DNA from 2 places in the Brachybacterium sp. AOP3-A1-3 genome. Region 2 is predicted to be linked to the other one. Evidence: riboswitches for the same ligand, from Rfam matches in the RefSeq annotation. Region 2 holds a riboswitch; the other holds the start of a gene.
The links. A riboswitch is a leader RNA that binds a small molecule or an ion and turns the genes downstream of it on or off. The one in region 2 is predicted to bind FMN.
Positions count from the first base shown of each region.

Region 1: another riboswitch for FMN. It lies ahead of ribD (bifunctional diaminohydroxyphosphoribosylaminopyrimidine deaminase/5-amino-6-(5-phosphoribosylamino)uracil reductase RibD); the one in region 2 lies ahead of pnuC (nicotinamide riboside transporter PnuC).

Region 1 is NZ_JBQSXM010000015.1:43,713-46,911, forward strand. It holds gene recF (DNA replication/repair protein RecF) at 1-112, shown strand, start outside; gene ACT3T5_RS15665 (DUF721 domain-containing protein) at 112-966, shown strand; FMN riboswitch at 1,067-1,196, shown strand; gene ribD (bifunctional diaminohydroxyphosphoribosylaminopyrimidine deaminase/5-amino-6-(5-phosphoribosylamino)uracil reductase RibD) at 1,323-2,387, shown strand; gene ACT3T5_RS15675 (riboflavin synthase) at 2,403-3,050, shown strand; gene ribB (3,4-dihydroxy-2-butanone-4-phosphate synthase) at 3,050-3,199, shown strand, end outside.
Region 2 is NZ_JBQSXM010000002.1:460,005-463,203, forward strand. It holds gene ACT3T5_RS04855 (RsmB/NOP family class I SAM-dependent RNA methyltransferase) at 1-1,007, shown strand, start outside; gene rpe (ribulose-phosphate 3-epimerase) at 1,004-1,690, shown strand; FMN riboswitch at 1,737-1,854, shown strand; gene pnuC (nicotinamide riboside transporter PnuC) at 1,947-2,651, shown strand; gene ACT3T5_RS04870 (phosphoribosyl-ATP diphosphatase) at 2,780-3,043, shown strand; gene hisG (ATP phosphoribosyltransferase) at 3,161-3,199, shown strand, end outside.

The sequences.
Region 1 (3,199 bases), on a different contig from region 2:
GGTGCTCGTGACGACAGCCAACGACACCGACATCCCCGACTCCCTCGACGGGGAGATGCATGTGGTCGACGTGAGCCTGGGATCCGCCGTGCCCCGCGAGGGCGGTCTGTGATGACGCCGCCCCGGGCGGGGAAGGGCTCCAGCGGGTCCGACGGCGGGAGCCCCGTGCGGCAGCGACTGGCGAACCCCTATGACCTCTCGACCTGGAGGACGCCTCCGCACGATCCCGATCCCCAGGTCGGGACCGGAGCTGCGCGCGAGGAGCCGACGGTTCGCCAGGAGCCGACTGCGCGTGAGGAGCTGCCCCGGGGCGCCGATTCCGGGAGGGGTCACGCCGGCGCTGCGTCCCGGCCGTCCACGGTGACCGGCCGTCGACCGGCTTCGACCGATCTCCGCGGGGAGGCGGACGACCCCGGCGAGGCCTACGATCCGCCCGAGCTGCCGACCCCTCCGGACCCCTTCGAACTGGCACGGCGCACCGTGAACCGCTCCCGAGCGGCCGCCCGGGATCGCGGCCTGTTCCCGATCTCGGCGAAGACCCAGGCTCGTGACGTGAGGGACCGTTCGGGCAGCTCACCAGGCTATTCGGGGTCCCGGCCGGACCCCCGGGATCCCCAGGGAATCGAGTCCGTGCTGCGCAAGGTGCTCGGCAACCTCGGGTGGAACGCCGGGATGAACGCCGGTCGGGTGCTGGAGGAGTGGGACGACATCGTCGGGGAGAAGGTCAGCGCGCACTGCCGCCCCGTCTCCCTTGAGGACGGGGTGCTCGTGATCAGCGCGTCCTCCTCCGCCTGGGCCTCGCAGCTGCGGATGCTCACCCCCCGCCTGATCACTACCATCGAGGAGCATGTCGGCTCTCACGTCGTCGCCGAACTGCGGGTGACCGGACCGGCCGCTGCCGAACGGACCTGGAAGAAGGGGCGACGCACCGTCACCTGGCGCGGCCCGCGCGACACCTACGGCTGAACCCCACGACCTCGGCTGGTGAGGTCGAGTTCATCCGCCGACGCGAGCCTCGGCGCCTGACCGCTCTCCTGCTACCGTGGAGGACGACGAGCTGAAGAGCTCGCGTGCACTGGGGTCGGTGAAATTCCGAGCCGGCGGTGATAGTCCGCGACCCGATGGCCTCTGGCCCTCGGTTGACCAGGTGGAACTCCCGGACCGACGGTCAGAGTCCGGATGGGAAGCGCACGCGAACGACGTCCTCGAGCGGTCTCTCGCCGCGCACCCCTGGTGCGCCGCGACCGAGCACCCCGTGGGGCGGCGTTCCCGTACCCCTTCCCCTCCACCGGGACCGCGAGCAGCGGACCGGAGGAGAGACCGTGCTGAACCCTGCCGAGCGCAGCGCGCTGCATCGCGCGCTGGAGATCGCGGCGCACCCCGCCGTCGCCTACGGACCGAACCCACGGGTGGGCTGCGTGCTGCTGGATCGCGAGGGCACGGTCCTCGCCGAGGGATACCACCGCGGCGCCGGCACGCCCCACGCCGAGGCCGACGCCCTGAACCACGCCCGGACCCGCGCCCTGGCCGGCACTGCCCCCAGGCTCCACGGAGCGACCGCCGTCGTCACCCTCGAACCGTGCACGCACACCGGCCGCACCGGCCCCTGTGCCCAGGCACTCATCGACGCAGGCGTGGGCCGCGTGGTGGTCGCCCGTCGCGACCCCAACCCGGTGGCTGCCGGCGGGGTCCAGCTGCTGCGCGAGGCCGGTCTCGAGGTCGATCTCGACATCCCCGCAGACCTCGCCGCAGCAGCCGGCGCGCTCAACCGCGGCTGGGAGCACGGACTGCACCACGCACGGCCCCTGGTCACCATGAAGCTCGCCCTCACCCTCGACGGGAGAGCCGCGACGGCCGACGGCACCAGCCGGTGGATCACCGGGGAGGCCGCCCGCCAGGAGGTCCATGACCTGCGCACCACCTGCGACAGCGTCCTGATCGGGACCGGCACCGCTCGCGCCGACTCGCCGAGCCTCACCGCGCGCAGCTCCGATGGCTCTCTGCGCCCTCGCCAGCCGGTCCGGGCGGTCATGGGCACCGGCGTCTTCCCGCCGCTGCCCACCCCGGACGGCGCCGGCGAGGCGATCGCCCTGCGCACCCGGGACCCGTCGGCCGCCCTGGAGGACCTCTTCGCACGCGGCCTGCGCCATGTGCTGCTCGAGGGCGGCCCCTCGCTGGCCGCGGCGTTCCTGCACTACGGACTCGTGGACGAGCTGATCGTCCATCTCGCACCCACCCTGCTCGGTGCCGGCCGCTCCGCGACCGGTGACCTCGGCATCTCCACCCTCGCCGACCGCCTCGACCTCGACCTCGTCGACTCCACTCCTCTGACCTCATCGGATGGCCGTACCGACCTCCGCCTCACCCTGCGGCCCCGCGCCGCCTGACCCGGAAGGACCACCATGTTCACCGGCATCATCGAAGAGCTCGGCACCGTCGAGACCATCGAACGGACCGACTCCTCGGCCCGTCTGCGACTCCGCTCCCCCTACGTCCTGGACGGCATCTCCCTGGGCGACTCGATCGCCGTCAACGGCTGCTGCCTCACCGTCACGGACGTCGAGGGCGAGCTGTGGAGCGCCGACGTCATCTCCACCACGCTCGCCGCCACGAACCTCGGCGACCTGCAGGTCGGGGACGGCATCAACCTCGAACGCTGCGTGCGGGCCGACGGCCGCCTGGACGGACACATCGTCCAGGGCCACGTCGACGGCGTCGGCGAGATCGTGAGCCGCGAGCAGGACGGGGGCACGACGCTGCTGCGCATCTCTCTGCCGGGTGCCGATGCGGACGACCCGCAGGGCATCGCGCGCTACGTCGTGGCGAAGGGCTCCCTGGCCGTGGACGGCATCAGCCTGACCGTGGCCGCGATCGACGCGGACGAGGTGACCATCGGACTGATCCCGGAGACGCTCGCGCGCACGACGCTGGGCACGAAGGGAGTCGGTGACCGGGTGAACCTCGAGGTCGACGTGCTCGCCAAGTACGTCGAGAAGCTGCTCGGCGCGCGCGCCGTCCCGACCGCGACCCCTGCGACGGAGGCCCGCTGATGACCATCTCGACGACCGCGCCGACGACCACGCTGCGACTGGACCCCATCGAGGAGGCGATCGCCGCGATCGCCGCCGGCCGACCCGTGGTGGTCGTCGACGACGAGGACCGCGAGAACGAGGGCGATCTGATCCTCGCCGCCTCCGCC
Region 2 (3,199 bases):
CCGTCGTCCATTCCCACCCGCGCTGGGTGGTGCGCGCCCTGACCGATGCCCTCGCCGGGCACGGCCGTTCACGCGACGAGATCGACGAGCTGCTGGCCGCCCAGAACGCGGCGCCCGCGGTCTCGCTCGTGATGCGGCCCGGCCTCACCGACCTCGATGAGCTCATCGACAACGGAGCGAGCGCCGGCCGCCTCAGCGTCTTCGCCGCGTCCTGGCCGTCGGGGGATCCCGGCGGCATGGATCCGGTCAAGGAGGGACGGGTCGCCGTGCAGGACGAGGGCAGCCAGCTCGCAGCCCTCGCCCTCGCCCTCGGGGCCGATGACCTGGTCCGTGGTGACGACGCCCACTGGCTCGATCTGTGCGCGGGCCCCGGCGGCAAGGCGGCCCTGCTGGGCGGGCTCACCGTGGGGCACGACGCCGATCTGCTGGCCGTCGAGCTCCAGCCCCACCGCACCGAGCTCGTCGACCGGTCCGTGGCCACTCTGCGTGAGGCCGGCTGCGAGATCACGACGCTCACCGCCGACGGCACCACGATCGGCGCCGAGATGCCCGGCCGGTTCTCCCGGGTCCTGGCCGACGTCCCGTGCTCCGGGCTCGGCGCCCTGCGTCGTCGCCCCGAGTCGCGCTGGCGTCGCACCCCCGCCGACATCGGCCAGCTCAGCACTCTGCAGCGCAAGCTGCTGGGATCCGCCCTGGACGCCGCGGCCGACGGGGGAGTGGTCGCCTACGTGACGTGCTCCCCGCACCTCGCCGAGACCCGCCTGGTGGTCGCCGACGTCCTCAAGGGCCGCGACGACGTCGAGGAGCTCGACGCCCGTGATGCCGTGCGCGCCGGGGTGCTCCCCGCCGCGCAGCCCACGCTCGACCTCGGCGAGGGACCTGCCGTGCAGCTGTGGCCGCACGTGCACGGCACCGACGCCATGTACATCTGCCTGCTGCGCAAGAACTCCGCCGACAGCTCCTCCGACAGCTCCGCCCCCGATGTGGAAGGGACTCCGTCCTCATGAATGCCGCGTACTCGACCGATGGCCAGTACATCCATCCCAGCATCCTCAACGCCGACTTCATGGACATCGGCACCGAGCTGGACAAGATCTCCACCGCCGACAGCGTCCACGTCGACATCATGGACAACCACTTCGTCCCGAACCTCACCTTCGGCACGAGCATGGTCGAGCAGATCGTGCGTCGCAGCGCGATCCCCGTGGACGCGCACCTGATGATCGAGGACGCGGACCGCGAGGCCCCGGCCTACGCCGAGGCCGGTGCCTCCTCGGTGACCTTCCACCTCGAGGCCGCGACCGCCCCGATCAAGCTCGCCCGGGATCTGCGCCGCAAGAACGTCGAGGTCGGAGTCGCCCTGCGCCCCGCGACGCCGATCGAACCCCTGCTGGACGTCATCGGCGAGTTCGACGTGCTGCTGCTCATGACCGTCGAGCCCGGATTCGGGGGGCAGAGCTTCCTGGAGACCATGCTCCCCAAGATCCGTCGGGCGCGACGCGCGATCAGCGACGCCAACCTCGAGGTGTCGATCCAGGTCGATGGCGGGGTCAGCCGGGAGACCATCGAGCGCTGCGCGGAAGCCGGCGCCAACGTGTTCGTGGCCGGTTCGGCGATCTACCGCGCCCAGGATGCGGCCGACGAGATCTCCGCCCTGCGTGAACTCGCGAGAACTCACACGGCGCACTGAGTCCGGACGCCTCGAGCGGGGCTATCCTGGTCCCGTCACGACCAGTGACGTGCTCCGGGGTCGGTGAAATTCCGAGCCGGCGGTGATAGTCCGCGACCCGCTTCGGCGGTGGAGCCGGTGGAACTCCGGCACCGACAGTACAGCCTGGATGAGAGGCGCACGTCCTGCATGCCCCAGGGCGCTCTTCGCGCGCTCCGGAGCCATGCCGGAACCCTTTTCCCCCGGAGCCACTGCATCCGACGGCGAAAGGACCGACATGGATCTTCTGCAGTGGCTCTTCAACGCGCGAATCGATTTCGCGGGCGGCCAGTTCATACTTCTCCGCGAGGTGCTCGGCAACGTCTTCGGACTGCTCAGCGCGCTCGGCGGCATGCGACGCAAGGTCTGGGCCTGGCCCATCGGCATCGCCGGCAACCTGCTGCTGTTCACCGTGTTCATGGGGACGCTCTTCGGCAACCCCGAGGCGGTGGACCTGCTCGGCCAGGCCGGACGCCAGATCATGTTCATCCTCACCAGCATCTACGGCTGGGTTCGGTGGCGGCAGGCGCAGCACGACGGCGGAACCGCCGTCGAGCCCCGGTGGGCGTCGTGGCGCACCCGACTCCTGCTCGTGGTCGCCCTCGTCGGCGGCACGGCCGCGCTCACCCCGATCTTCCGGGCGCTGGGCTCCTACGAGCCCGTGTGGGCCGACGCCTGGATCTTCATGGGCAGCCTGCTCGCCACCTTCGGCATGGCCAAGGGCTGGGTCGAGTTCTGGCTGATCTGGGTGGCCGTCGACCTCGTGGGCGTCCCGCTGCTCCTGAGCGCGGGCTACTACGCGAGCGCCTTCATGTACGTCTTCTACGGGGCCTTCACCCTGATCGGCTTCTTCGTCTGGTGGCGCGTGCGCAACCGGCAGGACCATCGGGAGCGCGTGTCCGTGGAGACGGCGCACCTGGACCCGACCGTGCGCCGGAACTGACCCTGCTCCCGGTCTGACCCTTCTCGCGGACTGACCCTTCTCCCGAACTGCTCGTGCCCCCGCACTGCCCGAGGACCGGTGGGTGGTCGCCTTCGTCGACCGCCCGCCGGGGCGAGTACCCTGGTGGTGTGAAGGATTTCGAAGCATTGTTCGCCGAGCTGACCGAGAAGGCACGCACCCGCCCCGAGGGCTCCGGCACCGTCCGCGAGCTCGATGCCGGTGTGCATCAGATCGGCAAGAAGATCGTGGAGGAAGCCGCCGAGGTGTGGATGGCCTGCGAGCACGAGACGCAGGAGGATGCCGCGATGGAGATCAGCCAGCTCCTCTACCACCTGCAGGTCATGATGGTCGCCAAGGGCATCAGCCTCGAGGACGTCTACCGGCAGCTCTGAGCCGCCGCACGGCGCTCTGCGCACCCGCCACCCGGCACCGATCACCCGCTCGCCCCGCCCGGCGTCCGCCGACGCCTCACCATCATCACGGGCCGCCGCCGCGGCCGAGGAGGAACCGTGCTGCGCATCGCAGTCCCCAACAAGGGCGCCCTGTCC